Regions from separate parts of the Halopseudomonas sp. T1L2 genome, predicted to be linked through region 2. Evidence: riboswitches for the same ligand, from Rfam matches in the RefSeq annotation. Region 2 holds a riboswitch; the other holds the start of a gene.
The links. A riboswitch is a leader RNA that binds a small molecule or an ion and turns the genes downstream of it on or off. The one in region 2 is predicted to bind thiamine pyrophosphate.
Positions count from the first base shown of each region.

Region 1: another riboswitch for thiamine pyrophosphate. It lies ahead of ACZ5WQ_RS05190 (sodium:solute symporter family transporter); the one in region 2 lies ahead of thiC (phosphomethylpyrimidine synthase ThiC).

Region 1 covers NZ_AP040865.1:1,097,720-1,109,624, reverse strand. The annotation lists gene ACZ5WQ_RS05200 (3-hydroxyacyl-CoA dehydrogenase) at 1-859, opposite strand, end outside; gene ACZ5WQ_RS05195 (flavin-containing monooxygenase) at 876-2,384, opposite strand; gene ACZ5WQ_RS05190 (sodium:solute symporter family transporter) at 2,538-3,920, opposite strand; TPP riboswitch at 3,910-4,030, opposite strand; gene ACZ5WQ_RS05185 (GGDEF domain-containing protein) at 4,206-5,132, shown strand; gene ACZ5WQ_RS05180 (multiheme c-type cytochrome) at 5,210-7,522, shown strand; gene ACZ5WQ_RS05175 (GNAT family N-acetyltransferase) at 7,519-8,001, shown strand; gene ACZ5WQ_RS05170 (group II truncated hemoglobin) at 8,005-8,436, opposite strand; gene cyoA (ubiquinol oxidase subunit II) at 9,019-9,972, shown strand; gene cyoB (cytochrome o ubiquinol oxidase subunit I) at 9,972-11,905, shown strand, end outside.
Region 2 covers NZ_AP040865.1:2,025,424-2,037,328, forward strand. The annotation lists gene parC (DNA topoisomerase IV subunit A) at 1-1,863, opposite strand, end outside; gene ACZ5WQ_RS09490 (retropepsin-like aspartic protease family protein) at 1,915-2,394, opposite strand; gene ACZ5WQ_RS09495 (esterase-like activity of phytase family protein) at 2,436-3,461, opposite strand; gene parE (DNA topoisomerase IV subunit B) at 3,461-5,356, opposite strand; gene cpdA (3',5'-cyclic-AMP phosphodiesterase) at 5,500-6,300, opposite strand; gene ACZ5WQ_RS09510 (DUF1249 domain-containing protein) at 6,373-6,834, opposite strand; gene ACZ5WQ_RS09515 (NUDIX domain-containing protein) at 6,834-7,490, opposite strand; gene thiC (phosphomethylpyrimidine synthase ThiC) at 7,594-9,477, opposite strand; TPP riboswitch at 9,551-9,650, opposite strand; gene ACZ5WQ_RS09525 (TolC family outer membrane protein) at 9,871-11,307, shown strand; gene waaA (lipid IV(A) 3-deoxy-D-manno-octulosonic acid transferase) at 11,370-11,905, opposite strand, start outside.

The sequences.
Region 1 (11,905 bases), 930 kb from region 2:
AGTAGCCACTGCCGGTCTGTAGTCCTAGCTTGCCCTGATCGAGAAAGTGGCGCTTGATGTAATCCGCGTTCTTGAGCGCCTGCTCGTCTTGATTAAGGCTTCCCCAATACTGGGTGATGTCGTAGACGGTCTTCATGCCGACGACGTCGATCACGCCAAACGGGCCCATGCTCGCTCCGCGGTTCATCACCATGTAGGTTCGGTCGACGGTTTCCGGTGTGGCAACGCCGTTGGTTACCAGGGTTTGTGCGGCCGAGAGCAGTGGCACCAGCAGCGAGTTGATGACATAGCCGTTCTGCGGTTTGCGTACCGGCACCGGAATCATCCCTATTTCAATGGCAAAGCGCGTGATGCTGCGCAGGGTATGCTCGCCTGTCCCTGCGTGAGCCATGATCTCGGCAAGGTTGATCGACCAGATCAGGTTGGCGAAGTGCAGCGCGCAGTAGTTGGCAGGCCGCCCGGTATCCTCGGCAAACTGGCTCGGCAGCAGCGTTGATGAGTTGGTGGCAATGAGGCACTCGGCGGGCAGCAGGGGAGCCATGTCACGATAGACCTGTGACTTGACCTCGGGAATCTCGGGCACGGCTTCAATCACCAGATCGGCAGCCCCGACCGCATCTGCCAGATCAGTGCTGTAACGCAAGCGGGCGCGAGTCTGTTCAATTTGCTCGTCAGTGGCGCCAAGGTCTTTCTGGTAAATGGCTGCATACTGCTGATGTGCGATCTTGCAGCGCTCCAGCCCTTCATCGAACAGGTCATAGACCACAACCTGTTTGCCCTTGTATGCGCTGTGCCAGGCGATCTGGCCGCCCAGTACGCCGGCGCCCAGTACTGTCAGGTTTTGTATTGAGTTGTTCAAAGCATTATCCCCATTGTTATGCTGCCCGGCTGTTGCTGCCTGCTGTCTTGTTACCGGATTCTGAGTTGCGCGGCAGGAATTCGAGGTTGTCGTCCTCAAGCACCTCGTCGAGCAACATCACACGATCTTGTTCATAGGCATTGAGCAGACGCCATGGCAGGCTCCGACCCTGGCGGGGCAGAATCGCATTCGCCCGCTGCACGTAGCCCGACTCCAGTGCGCCCATGACCGACATGTCCGCAATTGCGCAGCCCTGATGGTCCCGAGGTGTAACCACTTGCATTCCTGTTGCCTGCAGGTGGTTGATCAATCGGCAGACGTAGCGCGCGGCAATATCGGCTTTCAGCGTCCAGGGCGCGTTGGTATAACCGAAAATCCACGCCATATTCGGTACGTTCTGCAGCAACACGCCCTTGTAGGTCATCTGCTGCTGCAGATCGAACGGCTTGCCGTCGATCAGAAGCTGCGTGCCCCCCAGCAGTTGCAGCTTCAGTCCGGTGGCGGTGATGACAATGTCGGCTTCCAGCTCCTTGCCGGAGGCGAGTCTGATGCCGTGCTCGGTAAAGCGGTCAATGCGGTCTGTCACCACCGATGCCTTGCCGCTGTTGATGGCCTTGAACAGATCACCGTCCGGCACCGCACACAGGCGCTGGTCCCAGGGCATATAGCTGGGAGTGAAGTGTTTCATGTTGGCCTGATCATCCAACTGTTTGGCGACCTGTCTGAGCAGATAGCTGCGCATACGCTCCGGCCACCGTTTGGCGGCCTTGAACAGCCAGCGCTGGATCAGGATGTTGCGCTTGCGTGCCAGATCATTGGCCCACCGCTCGGGCATGATCTTGCGCAGAACTTCGGTCAACTTGTCACGTGCCGGTACGGTCATCACGTAGGATGGAGAGCGCTGCAGCATCGTGACGTGGGCTGCCTGATCGGCCATGGCGGGCACGACTGTGACAGCAGTGGCGCCGCTGCCGATGACAACGACCCTCTTGTCCCGATAGTCGAGATCGGCCGGCCAGTGCTGGGGGTGAATGCATTGCCCCTGGAATTGCTCCACGCCCGGAAAGTCGGGCAGATAGCCGGTTTTGTGATCGTAGTAACCGGTGCAACTGATAAGGAAGTCGCAACTGAAGTGGCGGGCCAGACCGGTATCCAGATCCCGGGCGCTGACGATCCATTGCTGCTGCTCGCTGCACCACTGAGCCTGCTCGGTTTCGATCCCGAAGCGGATCAGTTTGTCGACGCCATACTCGCTGGCGGTTTCACTGATATAGCTACGAATGGATTGGCCGTCGGCGAGTGTATTCAGGTCATTCCACGGCCTGAAATCGTAACCGAAGCTGAACATGTCAGAATCGGAGCGTATTCCGGGATAGCTGAACAGGTCCCATGTACCGCCAACGCGCTGGCGGCGTTCGAGGATTGCCAATCGTTTGCCGGGGCATTCCTGTGATATGTGCACAGCCGTACCGATACCGGAGAGGCCGGCACCGATAATCAGCACATCGAAGTGCTCATTGGTCATCGTCTTGTTCTCTTTTTATTTTTGGTGCGTACGGACGACTATAGACTGCCAGCCAGGCCCCATGGCTGGCTGGTTCAAAACGGCAAATTAATCGGCATTTAGTGCCAAAGAGGGAGGCAGGTGCGCAGCCGTGCGGCACGGCTGCGCGGTTGATTAGCCGGCGAGTTCGGGCTTTCTGGCAGGCAGCAAGAGGGCGAAAAGTACACTGACCAGTGCCGAGGCAGCCAGGGCACCGAGAAACGGCGGCAGGGTCGGAACGGTGTCCGGGAAGCTGGCAAGCAGCAGCCCCTGAAGCGCGCTGCCAGTTGCAATCCAGCCGGGCAGCACTGCGCCGACCAGCCCTGCCAGTGCACCCGCTATCGCAGCTGCCGGTGACATCCGTTGCCACAGGCCTAGCAGGACCGGCACAACCGCAGTGGCGCAAAGCAGATCGGCAATCAGAAACAGCCGCAGAACCGAGATGCCCTGCAGGGCGATAATCACCACCGGAATCATCAGAACAAAGGTAAACCAGCGAGCAGCGGCAAGACTCAGTCCTTTTCGCTCTGTGACCGCCAGCGACACGATAGCGTTCTGCAAGGTATCGACCGAGGAGGCAACCAGGGTGATTGCCAGCACCAGCGCCGGCAGCGCCAGCCAGCCGGGGGCATCACGCAGCATCGCGAAGAACGGAATGGGTGGGGAGCCAACATCTGCACCGCTCATGACCGTCATGATACCGAGGCCGCCAACCAGCGCGACAACCAGAATGGTCGCCACACCGCCGATCAGCGCGCCCTGGCCCAGTGCCTTTTCGTCCTGCGCGGCCCAGAGCCGCTGCCAGTAGCCTTGATGGAACAGGTTGGCTGCAGTGACGGCAATGACAAGGGTTAGCGCAACGCCGAGCGCGGCCGACGCGGGTATGCCGGGAAGCGCCGTATCCGGGCTGAAGGCGGGCAGCCGCGTCGCAGCAACGCCGCCGACCAGCAACATCAGCGCAATCAGCAGCCATCCCTGCCAGCGGTCGGTTGTCATGCTGGCCCGCAGACCGCCCCAGGCCGTATAGATCAGCGTGGTTACGGCAACGCCGATGACAATCAGGCTGCCATTGATGTCGGACAGCATCGCGGTAATGGCGCCGATGGCGGTCAATTCCGCGACCAGAAAACAGGCCATGTACAACAGTGATATCAATCCGACCCAGCGGCGTACGCCGCCGCCATAGCAGTGCTCGGCGAACTCGCCAATACTTCGCCCTGCCGGCAGTCTTCGACGAATAGCGGGCCCACACAGGGCAAACACGATAAAGGGCAGGGCGGCGCCCAGCGCATACCCGGCCAGACCAAGGGGACCGACCAGTACGCCGACTTCCGGTGGAGCAAAGAGGATCCAGCCACCCATGCCTGAGGCCAGAAACGATAGGCCAATGGCCCAGCGGTTCTGGCTATTGCGCGCCGTAATAAAGTCGTCGAGAGCCTCGTTTCGGCGGGTTCGCAGACCAACCCAGACAAACAAAAGCAGAACCGCAGCCAGGGCTGCAATCGTCAGGTACAACATGTCGCGCTTCCTCCGCCGGTATGATCCGGATCAGGTTCCAGGGTTTGGCCAGCCTGGGCTTGGCGTGTTCTCAGCCCGATGCATGGCACCGGACACCCCTGGCGACAAATAAAGTGGGATAGATGTTTAACTGCAAGATGATGTCACAGATTGGCCAGACCACGTAAGCTGCCGCATAATCGGATTGCACACAGTCTGACCAGCAGACGCGATTCGCGTACTCATGGCAACACCGCCAACAGTGTGCAGGTGACGTTGCCGGCCGGAGCTCCGCAGACAAAAAAAATGCCAGACAACCAGAATGTGGACAGGCTTGCCATCGAGACCGTGCTCGACAGTCTTGATGCGCTGGTCTATGTCGCCGATATGGATACCCACGAGCTTCTGTTTCTCAACGCCTACGGGCGTGAAAAATGGGGAGAGCCGGGTGCGCGAAAATGTTGGCAGGTACTGCAGAAGGGCCAGACAGGGCCGTGCGCATTTTGCACCAACCCATTGCTGGTTGATGAACAGGGTGTGCCAATCGGCGTCCATCGCTGGGAATTCCGCAACACCCTCACGGGCCGCTGGTATCAGTGCCGTGATCAGGCAACCCGCTGGCCGGACGGGCGTCTTGTCAGAATCGTAATCGCAACCGACATTTCCGACATCAAGGACTTGCAGGACCAGCTCACACAAGCGCAGCGCCAGGCAGAACAACTCGCCAATGAGGACGCCTTGACTGGGCTGGCCAACAGACGAGCGTTGTTTGCTTTGGGCAACGCGGCGCTTGAGCAGGCGCGCAGGCAACGGCACCCGGTGGCGCTTATTTCGCTGGATGCCGATCACTTCAAGCAAATCAATGATCGTTTTGGCCATGCTGGCGGTGACGCTGTTCTGCGTGCGCTTGCCGGCGTGCTGAAGCAGCATACACGGGCCGCTGACGCTGCGGCTCGGCTCGGAGGAGAGGAGTTTGCGATTCTTCTGCCGGCGACGGGGCTGGATGAGGCGAGGGAGCTTGCGGAGCGCTTGAGAGCGAAGATCGAAGCGCTGAGGTTGAGCCACGGTAAGGAGACCATTCAGGTTACTTGCAGTTTTGGGGTTACAGCGTCGCAAAACGGTGAAGCCAGCCTGGATTTGCTGCTCAATACCGCTGATATCGCAACCTATCGAGCCAAAAGCACGGGTCGCAACCGGATTGAGGATCAGGGTTGGGTACAGATTGGCTCTTGAGGCTGTCGGGGTCAGACCGTTGCATCGACCGGAGTTGCCCGCAAGACGCATTGTTGCAATAGGGATGTTGCCAGACGATGGACAGTAACAAGACTCACTCTGCCCGACACCTTGCCCCTGAACCGCCGCTGTGGCGCCTGCTGCTTCCGCTGGTTCTTGTTCTCTCGGCCGTCGCTGTCTGGTGGTTTACTGCCGGGGAAGCCGAGCCCCCTTTGCAGGCGCCTGCTCTGACCGCCGAGCAGCAAAATGTGCCCTTCGTTGACGTTACCACAGCCGGCAGTCGGCACTATGTTGGCCGTCAGAGCTGTATCGCCTGTCATGTCGAGCAGAGCGCCGACTTTGTCGGGTCGCACCACGATCAGGCCATGCAGGAAGCAAATGCCGATACCGTGCTTGGCGATTTCAATAACGCCAGCTTCAGCTACGGCGGCGTAACCAGTACCTTCTTCCAGCGTGACGGCCAGTTTCTGGTCAATACACTCGGTCCGGATGGCCGCCAGCAGGTCTATGTTGCCGAGTACACCTTTGGGGTCTATCCGCTGCAGCAGTATCTGCTGGCGATGCCGGGCGGCCGTTATCAGGCGTTCAGTGTTGCCTGGGATGCACGGCCGGCTGGGGAGGGTGGCCAGCGCTGGTTCCAGCTCAACCCTGATGTCAATGGCGACGACCCGGTCAAGGCGCTGCACTGGAGTGGGCGTCAGTTCAACTGGAACCTGATGTGCGCCGAATGCCACTCGACCAATCTGGAACGCAACTTCAATGCCGCAACCAACCGTTATGACACTCGCTGGGCCGAGATCGACGTGTCCTGCGAGGCGTGCCACGGACCGGCTTCAGACCACCTGAAGTGGGCCGCTGCTCCTGACGCTTATCCAGATATGGCCGCGACCCTTGGGCTTGCGGTGCGCTTTGATGAGCGCGAAGGTGTCACTTGGCAGCACGATGACAACGGTACGCCCAGCCGCAGCAAGCCGCGCGACAGCGAGAAGGAAATTCAAGCCTGCGCTGCCTGCCACTCCCGCCGTGCGCAACTGTTTGATGACCGGCAGGATGCCGGTTTGCTGGTGGAAAATTATCTGCTCGCAACCCTTGATCAGGGGCTGTATCACCCGGACGGTCAGATTCAGGATGAGGTGTTTGTGCATAGCTCGTTCCTGCAGAGCAAAATGTATCAGGCCGGCGTGACCTGCAGTGACTGTCACAACCCGCACTCGCTGGAGCTCAGGGTCCCTGGCGATGGTGTCTGCCTGCAGTGTCACCAGGCCGACCAGTACCAGACGCCGAAGCACCACTTTCACAGCAGCGTGCAGGGCAGCGCCTGCGTGGACTGCCATATGCCGACCACCACCTACATGGAAGTGGATCCTCGGCGCGATCACAGCCTGCGTATCCCGCGCCCCGATCTGAGCGTCAGCCTCGGCGTGCCCAACGCCTGTAATCAGTGTCACAGCGACGAACCCCCCGAGTGGGCAGCAGAGCACGTCGAACACTGGTATGGCCATGTGCCGCAGGGGCTGCAGCAGTATGCGCGCACACTGGCAGCGGGCCGAGCAGGCTCTGTTGGCGCCCAGCAGGATCTGCTGACGCTGTTGGCCGACGAAGGCCAGCCAGCGATCGCCCGCGCGACGGCCGCCAGTTTGCTGCAGGCCTGGCCGGGGCCGGAGGTGGCCCAATCGCTGTTTGTTGCCCTGCGTGCGAAGGACCCGGTGATTCGCCTGGGCGCGCTGGAGGCGATTGGCAGTTACCCGCCGGTCACCCGCTGGCAGCTTGCCAGCCCGCTGCTGGATGCGCCTGAACGCGTGGTCAGGCTGCAGGCGGCCGCGCAGTTGCTGGATATTCCGCCAGAGCAGATGCAGGGTGATGACATCGAAAAGTTGCGCCAGGCGCAGCAGCAATACCTCAAAGCGCAACAAGCCATCGCCGATGACCCTTCGGCACAGTTGAACATCGGCCTGTACTATCAGGCGCGTAACCAGCTTGCGCTGGCGGAAGATGCCTACGCGCGGGCCTTAGAGCTTGATCCCTATTTCATCGGTGCCTACATCAATCTGGCCGATCTGTATCGCGCGTCGATGCGCGACCCTATGGCCGAAACACTGCTTAACAAGGGGTTGGAAGCGTTGCCGGAGGCTGCCCCGTTGCATTTCAGCCTGGGACTGCTCAAGGTGCGCAGCAAGAATATGGCCGACGCCCTGATCGAGCTGCGCCGCGCAGTTGTGCTTGACCCGCAGAATGCCCACTATCGATACGTGCTGGCCGTCGCGCTCGACAGTGCCGATCAGCGCGACGCTGCCCTGGCGCTAATTGCCGAAGGGCTTGATTTGACCCCTGCCAACCAAACCCTGTTGACACTGCAGCAACAGCTTCAGAACAAGGATGCAACGCAATGACTTTGGAAGTGATCGTCGGCGATCTTGGCGACGAAGTACATGCTACGGCGTTGAAGTCGTTGCTCGCTGAATATGCGCTTGACCCTATGGGTGGCGCTGCGGCGCTTGCCCCTGAGTTGCTCGAATCACTACCGGGCAAGCTGTCCTCACGGACGGACTACCTGTTTGTGCTCGCGGTTGCCGACGGCCAGTATGTTGGCCTGGTCAACTGCTTCGAGGGGTTTTCCACGTTCAAGGGCAAGCCGCTCATCAATATCCACGACGTGATTGTGTCACGCCGTTGGCGAGGGCAGGGCATTGCTAGGCAGATGCTGACTCAGGTCGAAGACATTGCCCGCCAGCGAGGTTGCTGCAAGCTCACCCTGGAAGTGCTGGAGGGCAACAAGGCGGCACAGCGTTCCTACCGGGGTTTGGGCTTTGAGGGTTACCAGTTGGTGCCGGAAATGGGCCGGGCAATGTTCTGGGAAAAGCCGCTCTAGCGGCTATTGCTGCGCCTGACGCATCGCCTGACTGGCCTGCACCACCCGGTTGGCCGGCACGCGCAGTTGCTCCAGCAGATAGCTGGCAAATGCGGGAGAGTAGGGCTGCTTTGCTATCGCCCGCGCCATGCACTCCAGCCACTGGTCACGCAGCTCCGGGCCTACATCCCATTTGGCGTGAAAGGCGGGAATGCTGATGCCGCCATACTGCTGCTGAAACAGTCGCGGGCCGCCCAGCCAGCCTGACAGAAATGCGCTCAACTTGGCCCGAGCCGATGCCAGGTCAGGCGCGTGCAGAGCGCGCAGTTCCTGTGCCCCCTCCCAGCTGTCCATCTCCTGGTAGAAATCATCGACCAGCCGACGTATGCCGTCGATTTCGCCTGCGGCCTGATAGGACGCATCTGCTGTGCCATAAGCTGGCGTGGATTGAGTCATGTTGAGCACCTCGCGTTAGTGCCGTGATGGTACGCCTTCGACACATTTTTTCCAGCAACCGTGCTGCGGCCTGTCGCCGCACGCCACTCACTGCGCTTACCTGTCTTCCAGCGCGGCACATTGCCGCACCCCTGCAACAGCTGTTGCGGGGACCTCGCTTGAGGCTTGAACCCCGCGCCATGCGTGACTTGCGAGCATTTCTCATTTGTCTTCAGCGAATGCTTTAGTCGCAAATATGAAGTGCTGCATTGACCTGTGTCACTACTTGTTACAATTGCGCGGCTTCCGGAAATACTTTGTAATACTTTCCGCAACAGGTTCCAGGCGTCGCTCTGGTTCCCCACGGAAGGCGCCGCTCCCGCGGCCAGTTTGGCGATTGATGCTGTACGCCGTCTCAGTCTGCACAAAGACATTACGCTGACCCATAAAAACCACACGGCAGCACCTGACACGCTCATGCGGGAGCGTCACGGGGTGCTGTTGCGTGGGCTATTGGTCGGCTGGTGGGTGCACATCACTGGGGCCTGTTGCACCTCGTTCCCTGTCGGGCGCGAGGGCCTGTTCAACGACTAAGGCTGCAACATGAACCCGAAGCAGATAACTTCAATCCTGAAACGGCTCGCCTGGTTGCCGCTGCTGATGCTCGGCGGCTGCAAGATGGTGTTGCTGGACCCGAAAGGGCAGGTCGGCGTCGACGAAAAGTCGCTGATCATCACCGCCACGCTGCTGATGCTGATCGTGGTAATTCCGGTCATCGTGTTGACCCTGGTGTTTGCCTGGAAGTACCGCGCAAGCAACACCAAGGCGACCTATCGACCCAACTGGTCCCACTCCACCGCGATTGAACTGGTGGTCTGGATCATTCCCTGCGTGATCGTCGCCATCCTCGGCACCATCACCTGGAAGACCACCCATGAGCTGGACCCATACCGCCCGCTCGACTCGGACGTAAAGCCGATTGAAGTGCAGGTGGTATCGCTGGACTGGAAATGGCTGTTCATCTACCCAGAGCAGGGCATCGCCACCGTCAACGAACTGGCCTTCCCGGTCGACACCCCCGTCAACTTCAAGATTACCTCCCAATCGGCGATGAATTCCTTCTTCATCCCGGCGCTGGGCAGTCAGATCTACTCGATGGCTGGGATGCAGACCAAGCTGCATCTGATCGCCAACCATGAAGGCAGCTACGACGGTTTCTCCGCCAACCTGAGTGGCGAAGGCTTCTCCGACATGAAGTTTCAGGCCATCGCCACCGATGAGCAGAGCTTCAACGACTGGGTTAGCCAAGTCAAAGCCAATACCGAGACGCTGGACCTGGATAGCTACCCGACGCTGGCAGCGCCGAGCAAGGCCGATCCGGTCCGCTACTACGGCAGCGTCAGCCCGATCCTGTACGACACCATCCTCATGCAATACCACAACGGCGGTAAGCACGCGGCCGGCCACGAAGACCACGCGGGTCACGCAGGCCATGAGGCACATGCAGGCGCAGAAATGGCTGGCATGCCCATGAACGCTGCCGAGGAGACCCACTGATGTTTGGCAAGCTGACACTCGAGGCCGTGCCGTTCCACGAGCCCATTATCATGATCACCCTGGCGGTCGTTGCGATTGCCGGCCTGGGGATCTTTGGCGCGATCACCTACTACCGCAAGTGGGGCTACCTGTGGACCGAGTGGCTGACTTCGGTTGACCACAAGAAAATCGGTGTGATGTACATCCTGGTTGCCCTGATCATGCTGCTGCGCGGTTTTGCCGACGCCATCATGATGCGCGGCCAGCTGGCGATTGCCGAAGGCGCTTCGCAGGGCTACCTGCCGCCCGAGCACTACGACCAGATCTTCACCGCACACGGCGTAATCATGATCATCTTCATGGCCATGCCGTTCATGGTTGGTCTGATGAACATTGCGGTGCCGCTGCAGATTGGCGCCCGTGACGTTGCCTTCCCGTTCCTCAACTCGTTGAGCTTCTGGCTGTTCGTGGCCGGTGCGATTCTGGTCAACGTGTCGCTGGGGGTAGGGGAGTTCGCCCGCACCGGTTGGGTTGCCTACCCGCCGCTGGCCGAGCTGGGCTACAGCCCGGGCGTGGGGGTCGACTATTACATCTGGGCGCTGCAGTTATCGGGGTTAGGGACGCTGCTTACCGGCGTCAACTTCCTGGTGACCGTGTTCAAGATGCGCGCACCCGGCATGACGCTGATGAAGATGCCGGTGTTCACCTGGACCTGCACCTTCACCAACATCCTGATCATTGCGTCCTTCCCGATTTTGACCGCCACCCTGGCGCTGCTGAGTCTGGACCGTTATCTGGACATGCACTTTTTCACCAACGAGCTTGGCGGTAACGCCATGATGTACATCAACCTGTTCTGGGCCTGGGGTCACCCCGAGGTGTACATCCTCATCCTGCCGGCGTTCGGTATCTTCTCTGAGGTGATTTCGACCTTCTCCGGCAAGAAACTGTTCGGCTACACCTCGATGATCTGGGCCAGCGGAGCGATCACCGTACTGGGCTTCGTGGTCTGGCTGCATCACTTCTTCACCATGGGCTCGGGTGCCAACGTCAACGCGTTCTTCGGCGTGGCCACCATGATCATTTCGGTGCCAACCGGGGTGAAGCTGTTCAACTGGTTGTTCACCATGTTTCGCGGCCGCGTGCAGTTCACCACGCCGGTGCTGTGGACCCTGGGCTTTATGGTGACCTTCACCGTGGGCGGCATGACCGGCGTTCTGCTGGCCGTACCGGGCGCGGACTACGTGCTGCACAACAGCCTGTTTTTGATCGCTCACTTCCACAACACCATCATCGGTGGTGCGGTATTCGGTTATTTGGCCGGCTTTACCTTCTGGTTCCCGAAGGCTTTCGGTTTCAAACTGGATGAGCGTCTGGGCAAGGGGGCCTTCTGGTGCTGGATCACCGGCTTCTTCGTGGCCTTTATGCCGCTCTACATCCTCGGCTTCATGGGGATGACCCGTCGCCTGAATCATTACGACAACCCGATGTGGCAGCCTTACCTGATCGTTGCCTTCTTCGGTGCCGGCCTGATTCTGTGCGGCATTCTGTTCCAGCTGGCACAGCTGGTGGTCAGTCTGCGCAACCGTGAATCGCTGCGTGACGTGACCGGTGACCCGTGGGGCGGTCGTACCCTGGAATGGTCGACCAGTTCGCCGCCGCCGTTCTACAACTTCGCCGTTACGCCGAGCGTGCGTGCACTGGATGCCTTCCAGGACATGAAAGAGCGTGGCGAAGCCTACCTGCGCCCCGATCATTACGCGCCGATCCACATGCCGAAGAACACCTCGGCCGGCCTGATCATCGGTCTGCTGGGCGCGGTATTCGGTTTCGCGCTGGTCTGGCACATCTGGTGGCTGGGGGCCGTGAGCTTCATCGGCATGATCGCTACCTTCATCGCGCGCAGCTACAACGAAGACGTCGACTACTACGTGCAGCCTGACGAAGTAGAGCG
Region 2 (11,905 bases):
CTTGGCCAGCATGTCCTCGCCCTTGACCAGGAAGCCGTAACCGGCGTCGGATGCCAGCAGATACAAGCCCTGCTCATCCGGCATCAATACCGCGTCAAATCCTGCCCCGGTCGGCGGACTGAAGCGACCGGTCAGCGGTTCACCCTGGCCACGCGCCGACGGCAGTGTATGCGCCGACAGTGAGTAACTGCGACCAGTGCTGTCGATGAATACCGTCTGCTGATTGGACCGCCCACTGGCCTGCGCTAGGAAGCCGTCACCCGCCTTGTAACTGAGCGCAGTGCCATCCACATCGTGGCCCTTGGCACAACGCACCCAGCCCTTCTCGGACAGCACCACCGTCACCGGCTCGGAAGGTACCAGCTCGGTTTCCGACAGCGCACGCGCTTCCTTACGCTCAACCAGCGGCGAGCGGCGCTCGTCACCATAAGTCTGGGCATCGGCAGCCAGCTCGTCGCGCACCAGCGTGCGCAGCTTGCGCTCGTCGCCGAGAATGCTCTGCAACTCGTCGCGCTCTTCGCGCAGCGCGTCCTGCTCGGCTCGGATCTTCATTTCTTCCAGCCGCGCCAGCTGACGCAGACGGGTGTCAAGAATGTAGTCGGCCTGCAGCTCGCTCAAGTCGAAGCGCGCAATCAGTTCCGCCTTCGGATGCTCCTCGGTGCGGATGATGTGAATGACTTCATCCAGATTGAGGAAGGCGACCAGCAAACCGTCCAACAGGTGCAGACGCGCCAGTACCTTGTCCAGACGGAATTGCAGACGGCGACGCACCGTGGCAACCCGGAAACCCAGCCATTCGCTGAGCATGCCCCACAGGTCCTTCACCGCCGGCTTGCCGTCGGTGCCGATCACGTTCATGTTGACCCGATAACTGTGCTCGAGGTCGGTGGTCGCAAACAGATGCTGCATCAGATCGTCCAGATCGACCCGATTGGAGCGCGGTACGATCACGATACGCGTCGGGTTTTCATGATCGGACTCATCACGCAGGTCAGCTACCATCGGCAGCTTCTTGTTCTGCATCTGCGCGGCAATCTGCTCGAGTACCTTGGCACCGGACACCTGATGCGGCAGCGCGGTGATAACCACCTCACCGTCTTCCCTGCTCCAGACGGCGCGGCAACGCACCGAACCGCGGCCGCTGGCGTACATCTTCAGCAGCTCCTGGCGAGGGGTAATAATCTCCGCCTCGGTCGGAAAGTCAGGCCCCTGTATATGCTCGAGAATCTCGTCAAGGCCGGCGCCCGGATCGTCCAGCAGACGAATGCAGGCCGCGGCAACTTCTTTCAGGTTGTGCGGCGGAATGTCAGTGGCCATGCCAACGGCGATACCGGTGGTGCCGTTCAGCAGCAGGTTCGGCAACCGTGCGGGAAGAACCATGGGCTCATCCATTGTGCCGTCAAAGTTGGGTTGCCAGTCGACGGTGCCCTGCCCCAATTCGGTCAGCAATACCTCGCTGTAGCGCGCCAGACGGGCCTCGGTGTAGCGCATCGCGGCAAACGACTTGGGATCGTCCGGCGCCCCCCAGTTGCCCTGACCATCCACCAGCGGGTAACGGTAGGAAAATGGCTGGGCCATCAGCACCATGGCTTCATAGCAGGCTGAATCGCCATGCGGATGGTACTTGCCCAGTACGTCGCCAACGGTACGTGCCGATTTCTTGTGCTTGGAGCTGGCTGACAGCCCCAGCTCACTCATCGCATAGACGATACGGCGCTGCACCGGCTTGAGGCCGTCGCCGATATGCGGCAGCGCCCGATCCATGATGACGTACATGGAATAGTTGAGGTAAGCCTCCTCGGTAAAGGACGCCAGCGAACGTCGCTCAATACCGTCCAGGCTCAGATCCAGTGCATCACTCATGCTTGTTCTCCACACAGGCGGCAGCGCGCATTGCCCTGCCTGCCAGATAACTCATTGATACTGTCGCAGCAGCAGATCACCGCCCTGCGAACGAAAATCCAGTTGCCTGAGGGCGCTCATGCCCAGCAATACCTCTTCACCCGCCATACCGGGCACGATACCGGCCTCGACGTCGTGCAACAGAATGTCGCCCAGCTGCAGTGTCTGCAGCCGCGTGGCGTAGCCCTCGGCGGTGCCGTTGGCAGTATCGACCATGAACTGCCGACCACGTGGCAACCCCAGCTCGTCAGCCAGCGCGGCAGGAACGGCGACAAAACTGGCACCGGTATCAACCAGCAGGGTCACCGCCTTGCGGTTGATCTGACCGATGAGCAGATAGTGCCCCTGCCTGTTCGGCTCCAGCCTCACTTCCACGGCATTGCCCAACTGACTCGATGCCGGTCGCTGATTGGGATTGCGCTGACGCTCTTCCACGCTGCTGAACCAGTAGGCCGCCAGCAGCAGCCCGGCCACCCAGGCCAGAATCATCATCCCGGTCCCCAGCTTGCGCTGTGAAGGTGGCAACGGCTCGGTCACGGCTGATAGCCCTCACGCCAGTCGTCAGGCAGAGCAAAGTGGAACAACCAGGGCCGCGTGTCACCATCCGGACGCGCCCGGCCGTTGTTATCCAGACCGATGATGATGCCGTCATCGCTGATCAGCAGTGCTTCGGCCAATCCGAAGGGAGCGTCCGGATAGAAATACGGTTCGACCAAAACGCTCTGGGCAAAGGACCAGCAGCGCTCACGCTTGCCCGATAGCGGATTGCGGCGGCAGACCTGATGCGCATTGCGCTCCAGCGTCCACAGCCGCCCCTGCCAGAACACCAGATCAGAAAAATCCACCGGCATCACTTCTCGATTCAAAATACCGGGACCAAAGGGCTCGGTTGGCAGGAATCGACGCTCCGCCAGCAGGACACAACCGGCCAGCGGGCATTTCCATTCATCGCCCTGACGTTGCAACTTGATCAGGCCCCGCGCCTGGCGCTCGGCAGCGAGCCAAAGGGTTCCAGCCTCGGCGTCAACCGCGATGCCTTCAGCCAGCGCGTTTATCTGCTGCCATAAGCCACGCGCCTCACCTTCGGTGTAAACGGCCGCATCCAGCGTCAGCCATTCACCGGTCACCGCTTGCTCAGCCGACGGCGGCAGACGCAACACCCCCAACTGGCTTTCGCTCACCAGATAGCGGTTGCCCTGGCTGTCGCACGCCAGACCCTCGAAATCCAGTGCCGGGCCACTCAGACCGCGCAACCAGGCACCTGCAAGCAGTTGCACAGGCAGCATCGAAGGCGCTTGTGCCGGCAGCAAAAACGCTTCAACCTCAGCCTGGTAGCTGTCTTCGGCACGTTGCAGCACAAACAGACTGCTATCTTCGCGATCAGATACAGCCAGCAAGCGCCCGTCGCAGCGCTGCAGTGCAGACAGATTGCCGCGCGGCATGCCATCCAGCGGCAAGGCAGACTCCAGCTGCAACTCCGGGGCGCGCTCAAATGCCAGCGCAGCACCGCTGACTGCCATCAGGAATGCGCCAAGCAGGCGCAGACGGATGCCACTCATCAAAGCAGCACCTCAGCCAGATTACCCTTGCTCTCGAGCCAGACCTTACGGTCGGAGGAACGCTTTTTGGCCAACAGCATGTCCATCAACTGCTCTGTATCCTGCGTCTCATCGACAGTCAGCTGCACCAGTCGGCGGGTTTCCGGCGCCATGGTGGTTTCGCGCAGCTGCAAGGGGTTCATTTCGCCCAGGCCCTTGAAGCGCGTTACCTGAATCTTGCCCCGCTTGCCCTCGGCTTCGATACGGTCGAGGATGCCCTGCTTTTCGGCATCATCCAGTGCGTAGTAAACATCCTTGCCGATGTCGATACGGTAGAGCGGCGGCATGGCCACAAACACATGACCGGCTTCAACCAGCGGGCGGAAATGACGGACAAACAAGGCACACAGCAACGTCGCGATGTGCAGGCCGTCCGAGTCCGCGTCGGCGAGGATACAGATCTTGCCATAGCGCAGTTGCTCGAGACTGGCCGCGCCCGGGTCAACCCCGATGGCAACCGCAATGTCGTGCACTTCCTGCGAACCCAGCACCTCACTGGATTCCACTTCCCAGGTATTCAGAATCTTGCCGCGCAGCGGCATGATGGCCTGAAACTCCTTGTCTCGCGCCTGCTTGGCGCTACCACCGGCGGAATCACCTTCCACCAGAAACAGCTCCGAGCGCTTGCTGTCCTGCCCGACGCAGTCCGCCAGCTTGCCCGGCAGGGCAGGACCCTGGGTAATGCGTTTGCGCTCGATCTTCTTGCCCGCCTTGAGCCGACGCCCGGCATGGCTGATCGCCATCTCGGCGATCTGCTGGCCGATCTCTGCGTGCTGATTCAGCCACAGACTGAAGGCATCCTTGACGACACCTGATACGAAGGCAGCCGACTCACGGGACGACAGTCGCTCCTTGGTCTGGCCGGAGAACTGCGCCTCGGCCATTTTCAGTGACAGCACATAGCTGACCCGCTCCCAGATATCCTCCGGCGCCAGCTTCAGACCGCGCGGCAGCAGGTTGCGGAATTCGCAGAACTCGCGAATCGCTTCAAGCAGCCCTGCGCGCAGGCCATTGACGTGGGTGCCGCCCTGGGCGGTCGGGATCAGGTTGACGTAGCTTTCCTGGACCAGCTCACCGCCTTCGGGCAACCAGAACACGGCCCAGTCCACCGCCTCCTGCTTGGCACTGAAACTGCCGGCGAAAGGTTCTTCCGGCAGTTTTGGCCATTCGGCGCAGCTGTCGACCAGGTAATCGCGCAGACCGTCTTCGTAGTACCAGCTGATCTTTTCCCCGGCCTGACGGTCGTCAAAGTCGACCTTGAGGCCCGGGCACAGTACAGCCTTGGCCTTGAGCAGATGCTTGAGCCGGCTGATGCTGAATTTGGGGGAATCGAAATATTTGGCATCCGGCCAGAAGATGACCGTGGTGCCGGTATTGCGCTTGCCGACGGTACCGATGACCTCCAGCTCACGGACCTTTTCGCCATTCTCGAACGCCATGGCGTATTCCTGTCCATCGCGCTTGACCCGGACCTCAACCCGCAGCGAAAGCGCGTTGACCACCGAGATACCAACCCCGTGCAAACCGCCGGAGAACTGGTAGTTCTTGTTCGAGAACTTGCCGCCGGCATGCAGGCGGGTAAGGATCAGCTCGACACCCGAGACGCCCTCCTCAGGATGAATATCCACCGGCATGCCGCGCCCATCATCGCTGACCTCAAGCGAATTGTCCTGATGCAGTACCACACTGATGCTGCGGGCATGCCCGGCGAGTGCCTCGTCGACACTGTTGTCGATGACTTCCTGCGCCAGGTGGTTGGGACGCGTGGTGTCGGTGTACATGCCCGGTCGGCGGCGCACCGGATCGAGACCGCTGAGTACTTCAAGCGCATCCGCGTTATAGGTCGAATCTGACATGGTGTGAGCAGGTATCCTTCTTGAATTTCTTCAACGCCCACCCGCCTGCCTGACTGACTGACGCCGGCCATCGGAGTGAGCTTGCATGGGGTCACATAGTATCCGGCGAGCGGACTGCCTGCCACCGTCAGTGCGGCTGCAACTCAATAGCCCACTGCTCCCGGCTCAGGCAAAAACAGGCCTTCCGGAAGGCGGCGAACAGCCGTTTCGATACGACCGTCGTCGTACAGACGCAGCCAACGATAACCAGGCGCCAGCGTATCAGTAGCAAAATCGCTGCTGCCCGCGGCAAACTGGACGCAGGTGGAAGGCGTGGCCAGCAGACGCAAATGACCAAGCTGCTGGTCGAACTGCTGGTGAATATGGCCCCAAAGCACCACCTTTACCTCGGGGCGATGCTGGATACGGCCCAGCAAGTCCTGCGGATTGAGCAGCCCGATCGGCGCCATCCAGTCGCTGCCGATGTCGACCGGCTGGTGATGCAGACAAACCATGACGTGGCGCTCGTCTGCTGACGCCAGTGCGTCATCCACAATCTGGAGCTGTGATGCTGCCAGTCGGCCAGGCACGGCACCGGAAATACTGGTATCGAGCAGAACAATTCGCCAGTTGCCGAGGTCAACCCAGGGCCGGCTAAGGCCAAGAGGCCTTCCAACCTCGGCCATCAATTCGGCGTCATCGTGATTGCCGGGAATCCAGTAGCAGGGTGCGGGCAGGCGCTGGCTGGCGGCGATAAACCGACGGTAGGCATCTTCGCTGCCATCCTGGGTTATGTCCCCGGTCGCCAGCACCACGTCCATCTCGGGTGTCTGTTCAAGCACCATATCAATGACAGCGTTCAAACTGGCGTGCGTATCCAGCCCCAGCAGGTCAGCACCCGCATCGGCAAACAGGTGACTGTCCGTCAACTGCACCACGCAGACGAAATCCGCCCCTAACGACATCGTGCCCCCACTTCTCGCTCCTTGTTTACACTCAATCTTGGCCGTTGCCGCCACAGGAATCCAGCGATTCGGTCACAGACCCTGGCCGGCAATTGATAACGGCTGCGCGCTTTGTCCATTGCGCTGACAGTATCCCAGCCACTCCCCGAGAAACTGATTCAACTGAAACTTTTCGTCCGGCTGCAACATCTGCTCGTTCGGATAGGGGTACACCCCCCGAAACCGGCGACTGTTATAGGCCGCAACCACCTCCGCCAGGCCCGCATCGTGATAAAGCCGAACTTCCATACTCGGCGGTGTTACCCACTCGTGCCGCCGCTCGTGAAACAGCTGCAGCGTCGAGGTATAGGGGCAACGCTCAAGCACGCGCATGACCAGCGCCTGAACCGCACCATCGCCAGCATCGACCACAATGCGGTGCTCATCCTCCTCGTGCATACGCGGCATCAGCTTCAGCAGCTTCCAGTAATTGCTCTCGCACAGCGCCTGCAGGCCAATCAGGTCAACGTGATAACGGGGCTTGCGCAAGGTCATCATGGCTGGGGCCCCGCCTCGGCGCGCAAGCGCTCGGCATGCAGCTGCAGCCACTGCAGCGCGATGATGCTGGCGGCATTGTCGATCCGGCCATCCTCAACCGCGGCAATGGCCTCGGCCCGCGGCCACAGGCTGACGCGAATATCCTCGCCTTCCTCGGCCAATCCGTGAATACCGCCCGCACCACGACTGTCGACCAGCGCACAATACAGATACACACGCTCGTCACTGCCGCCGGGGGACGGGAAATAGCGGGTAATGGGGTGCAGAGACAGCAGCGTCAAACCGGCCTCTTCCTGCGCTTCGCGGTGAGCGACCTGCTCCGGCGCCTCATCGGTATCGAGCAGGCCGGCGACCAGCTCCAGCATCCACGGACTGTCACTTTTTTCCAGCGCACCCACCCGCACCTGCTCGATCAGCACCAGCTGATCCAGCCAGGGGTCGTAGGGCAACACACAGACAGCGTCGTGGCGCACGAACAGCTCACGGCGCAGTACCGGGCCCCAGCCACCGTCGAACAGACGATGGCGCAGCTGCAGGACATCCAGGCGATAGAAACCACGGAAGCCATCTTCCCGGCTGATGATCTCCACGTCGGCACGCGTAAAGGACAAGGCAATACCCCCAAAGGAAACGAATCGCAGCAGATCAGGCATATCCATAACGGAGCAGGATCGGCTGCCGAGCGTCTAAGCTCGCATATCTTTCGGGGCAACGGCAAGGGTTCAGACGTGCCAGAACCCTCGCCGCACTGACTTGCTAGAGCTTGTGGTAGAGCTGCGATCCGGTAGTGCGAAACTCCTGCGACTTGGCCTTCATGCCCTCTTCAACCGCCAGATCAACCGCAGCGATGCGCTGTTCGGCTGCGTATTCGCGCACTTCCTGGGTGATCTTCATAGAGCAGAACTTGGGGCCGCACATCGAGCAGAAGTGCGCCACCTTGGCCGACTCCTTCGGCAGCGTTTCATCGTGGAAGGCACGCGCGGTATCCGGATCCAGACCCAGGTTGAACTGATCTTCCCAGCGAAACTCGAAGCGCGCCTTGCTCAGGGCGTTGTCACGAATCTGCGCGCCCGGGTGCCCCTTGGCGAGATCGGCAGCGTGGGCGGCGATCTTGTAGGTAATGATGCCGGTCTTGACGTCATCCCGATTCGGCAGCCCCAGGTGTTCCTTGGGCGTTACATAGCACAGCATGGCGCAGCCGAACCAGCCGATCATCGCCGCACCGATACCGCTGGTGATGTGGTCGTAGCCGGGAGCTATATCGGTCGTCAGCGGACCCAGGGTGTAGAACGGTGCCTCATCGCAGCACTCCAGCTGCTTGTCCATGTTCTCCTTGATCAGTTGCATCGGCACGTGGCCCGGACCTTCGATCATGACCTGCACATCGTGCTTCCAGGCGATCTTGGTCAGCTCGCCCAGGGTTTCCAGCTCGCCGAACTGGGCTTCGTCGTTGGCATCGGCAATGGAGCCGGGACGCAGGCCATCGCCGAGCGAGAAGCTGACGTCGTAGGCCTTCATGATTTCGCAGATGTCCTCGAAGTGGGTATAGAGGAAATTCTCTTTGTGGTGCGCCAGACACCACTTGGCCATGATCGAGCCACCGCGCGACACGATGCCGGTGACCCGTTTGGCGGTCATCGGCACATAGCGCAGCAACACGCCAGCGTGAATGGTGAAGTAATCCACGCCCTGTTCAGCCTGTTCGATCAGCGTGTCGCGGAAGATGTCCCAGGTCAGGTCTTCGGCCACGCCGCCAACCTTCTCCAGCGCCTGATAGATCGGCACGGTGCCAATCGGCACCGGCGAGTTACGGATGATCCACTCGCGGGTTTCGTGAATATTCTTGCCGGTCGACAGGTCCATGACCGTGTCGGAGCCCCAGCGAATACCCCAGGTCATCTTCTCGACCTCCTCCTCGATGGAGGAGCCCAGGGCCGAGTTACCGATATTGCCGTTGATCTTTACCAGGAAGTTGCGGCCGATGATCATCGGCTCCAGTTCCGGGTGGTTGATGTTGGCCGGGATAATCGCTCGACCACGGGCGATCTCTTCGCGCACGAACTCGGGGGTAATTTCCTTCGGAATACTTGCGCCGAAACTGTGACCGGCATGCTGATCCTTGAGCAGCCCCGCATCACGCGCCTGCTGCAGTTTCATATTCTCGCGAATCGCGACGAACTCCATTTCCGGCGTAATGATGCCGCGGCGGGCGTAGTGCATCTGCGTCACGTTGCAGCCGGCCCTGGCGCGGCGCGGCGTGCGCACGTGGGCAAAACGCATGTGGTCGAGTGACGGGTCAGCCAGACGCGCGGCGCCAAACTCGGACGTCAGCCCCGGCAACACTTCTGTATCACCACGTTCGTCGATCCAGGCACTGCGTACATCGGCAAGCCCCGCGCGCAGATCGATGCTGACGCCCGGATCGGTATAGGGGCCGGAGGTGTCGTAGACCAGCACCGGTGCGTTGGCCTCGCCACCAAAGTCGGTTGGCGTGTCGGCCAGGCTGATTTCCCGCATGGGTACGCGGATATCCGGGCGCGAGCCGGTCAGGTAGACCTTGCGGGAATTGGGGAAAGGCTGGGTGGCGGCGCTGTCGGCACCGGAGGTGGCGATGGCGGTATCAGGCAACGTGCTGTTCATTATTGTGCTCCACTGCGTTGAGGTGCGCAGGGAACCGAATGACCACAACCACCCCAACCCGGACGGACTGAAGCCTGCGATCGATCTCGATTCCTACGCCGGTACTAACCGGTTCAGGTTCAACGGGTATCATCTCAGCCCCCTGCAAGCAGGCAGCACCCCGTCAAGATGTCCGCACAGTCTAGAGATATGCTGTTACCGTCTCAAGCCCACGACAGATATCCCTTCCCGACACGCAGATCAAAGCGCCAGTGATGGCTGACAAAATCCGCGAAAACGTCAGCAAAAGTCGCAACAACAGATTGTTCCCAATTGTGTCCCCCAAAGCCGCTTGACCCCGGCCCCCGACCCTTTTAGCCTTGCCTGACCTCCTCTCATGCGAAGGATTCGTGCATGTTGCGTCCGCTTACCGTTGCACTGCTGCTGGCCGGAGCTCCCGCTCACGCCGCTGCCAATACCGATCTGATGACCGTTTACCAGCAGGCGGTGCTCAACAGCGCTGACCTGGCCGCAGCACAAGCGGATGCACTGGCCCGTCAGGAAGCCCTGCCCCAGGCCCGCTCGCAGCTGCTGCCCAACCTCGGCGTCGCCGCCGGCGCCTCACGCCAGGACCTCGACATTGATAACGTAGGCGGCGACGAATACTCCAACCACCACTATCAGGCCAGCCTTACCCAACCCCTGTTCCGGGCTGACCGCTGGTTCAGCTACCAGGCCGCCAAGTCGGTGAGTCAGCAGGCCCAGCTGGAGTTCTCGGCGACCCAGCAGAACCTGATCCTTGAGGTCTCCCAGGCCTACTTCAACGTCCTGCGCGCTTCAGACAACCTGGCAACGGCAAAAGCCGAGGAAAAAGCCTTTTCCCGCCAGCTGGAGCAGGCACGGGAGCGTTTTGAAGTCGGCCTGTCCGCACGCACCGACGTCCTCGAGGCACAGGCGGGATACGACAGCGCCCGCGCAGCGCGCCTGACCGCCCAGACCAATCTGGACGTCAGCTACCAGGCGCTGACCCGTCTGACCACTCAGGACTACGACAGCCTGTACGGCATTAGCCACGAGCTGCCGATCCTGCCGCCGACACCGGCCAGCATGCAGCAGTGGGTCGAAACCGCCGCCGAACAGAATCTGACCCTTCAGGCCAGCCGTTACGCCATCGACAGCGCCGAAGACAGCCTGCGCAGCAGCAAGGCCGGCTATGCACCGGTCGTCGATGCCTTTGTGCGCTACAGCAAAGACAACGGCGGCGCCAGTATCGCCGGTACCGGTCAGGCCAGCACCGATACAGAGCTGACCAGCTTTGGCGTGGAACTGAGCATGCCGCTGTTTACCGGCGGCCTGACCACCTCCCGCGTGCGCGAGTCGACCTACCGCCTGACCCAGGCCGAGCAGAGCAGCGAGGCGCAGCTGCGCCGGGTTGTGGAAAGCACGCGCAACCTCTACCGCACCGTCACCTCCAGCGTTGATGAAGTGGCCGCACGGCGTCAGGCCATCGTCTCCGCCAAGGCCGCGCTCGACGCCACCCAGACCGGGTACGAGGTCGGCACACGCAACGTGGTGGATGTGCTGGAAGCCCAGCGCAACCTGTTTCGCACCGTGCGCGACTACAACACCGTGCGCTACAACTACATCATCAACAACCTCAGCCTGAAGCAGGCGGCCGGTACACTCAGCCCGCAGGATCTGCAGGACCTGTCACAGTGGCTGAACCCGAACTACGACCCGGATCGTGACTTCATCCCGCAGACAACCGAAGAGGAAGCCCGGCAGATGTCGATGGGCGGCCAGCCGCAGCCGCCTGCCATGCCAGCCAACGGCGACAGCAGCACGTTCTGAACGCCGGGCACAGAAACAAACACAGCGCCCGACGGCGCTGTGTTTGTTTCTGTGCCGAGTATTCAAGGCAACAACCGATCAATCCCCTGCAGCAAACGCTCCAGCGCCCCCTGATTGTCAGCCACTACCGCCTGCCCGGCCTGGCCCGCGCGCTGACGCGCAGGGCTGTCCTGCAACCATTGCTGTACGGCGACCGCCAACGCACCCTCGTCAGCTACCACCTGCAGGGCGCCTGCGCCTTCAAGCAACTCGCTGATTTCGGTGAAATTGAAGCGGTGCGGCCCGGACAACACCGGCAGCCCCAGTGCCGCCGGCTCAAGATAGTTGTGACCGCCGTTCGGCACCAGAGAGCCGCCGACAAACGCCAGATCAGCACAGGCGTAGAGAAACACCAGCTCGCCCATGGTGTCGCCAACCAGCACCTGCTGGTCAGCAGCCGGCAGCGCACCACTGCTGCGCCGTATCATACCGAACCCTGCCTCACTGACCTGGCGCGCGACCGAATCAAAGCGCTCGGGATGCCTCGGCACCAGAATCAGCAGCGCATCGGGCAGCGTATCCAGTACCTGACGATGCGCTCGCAGCACCTGCTCATCCT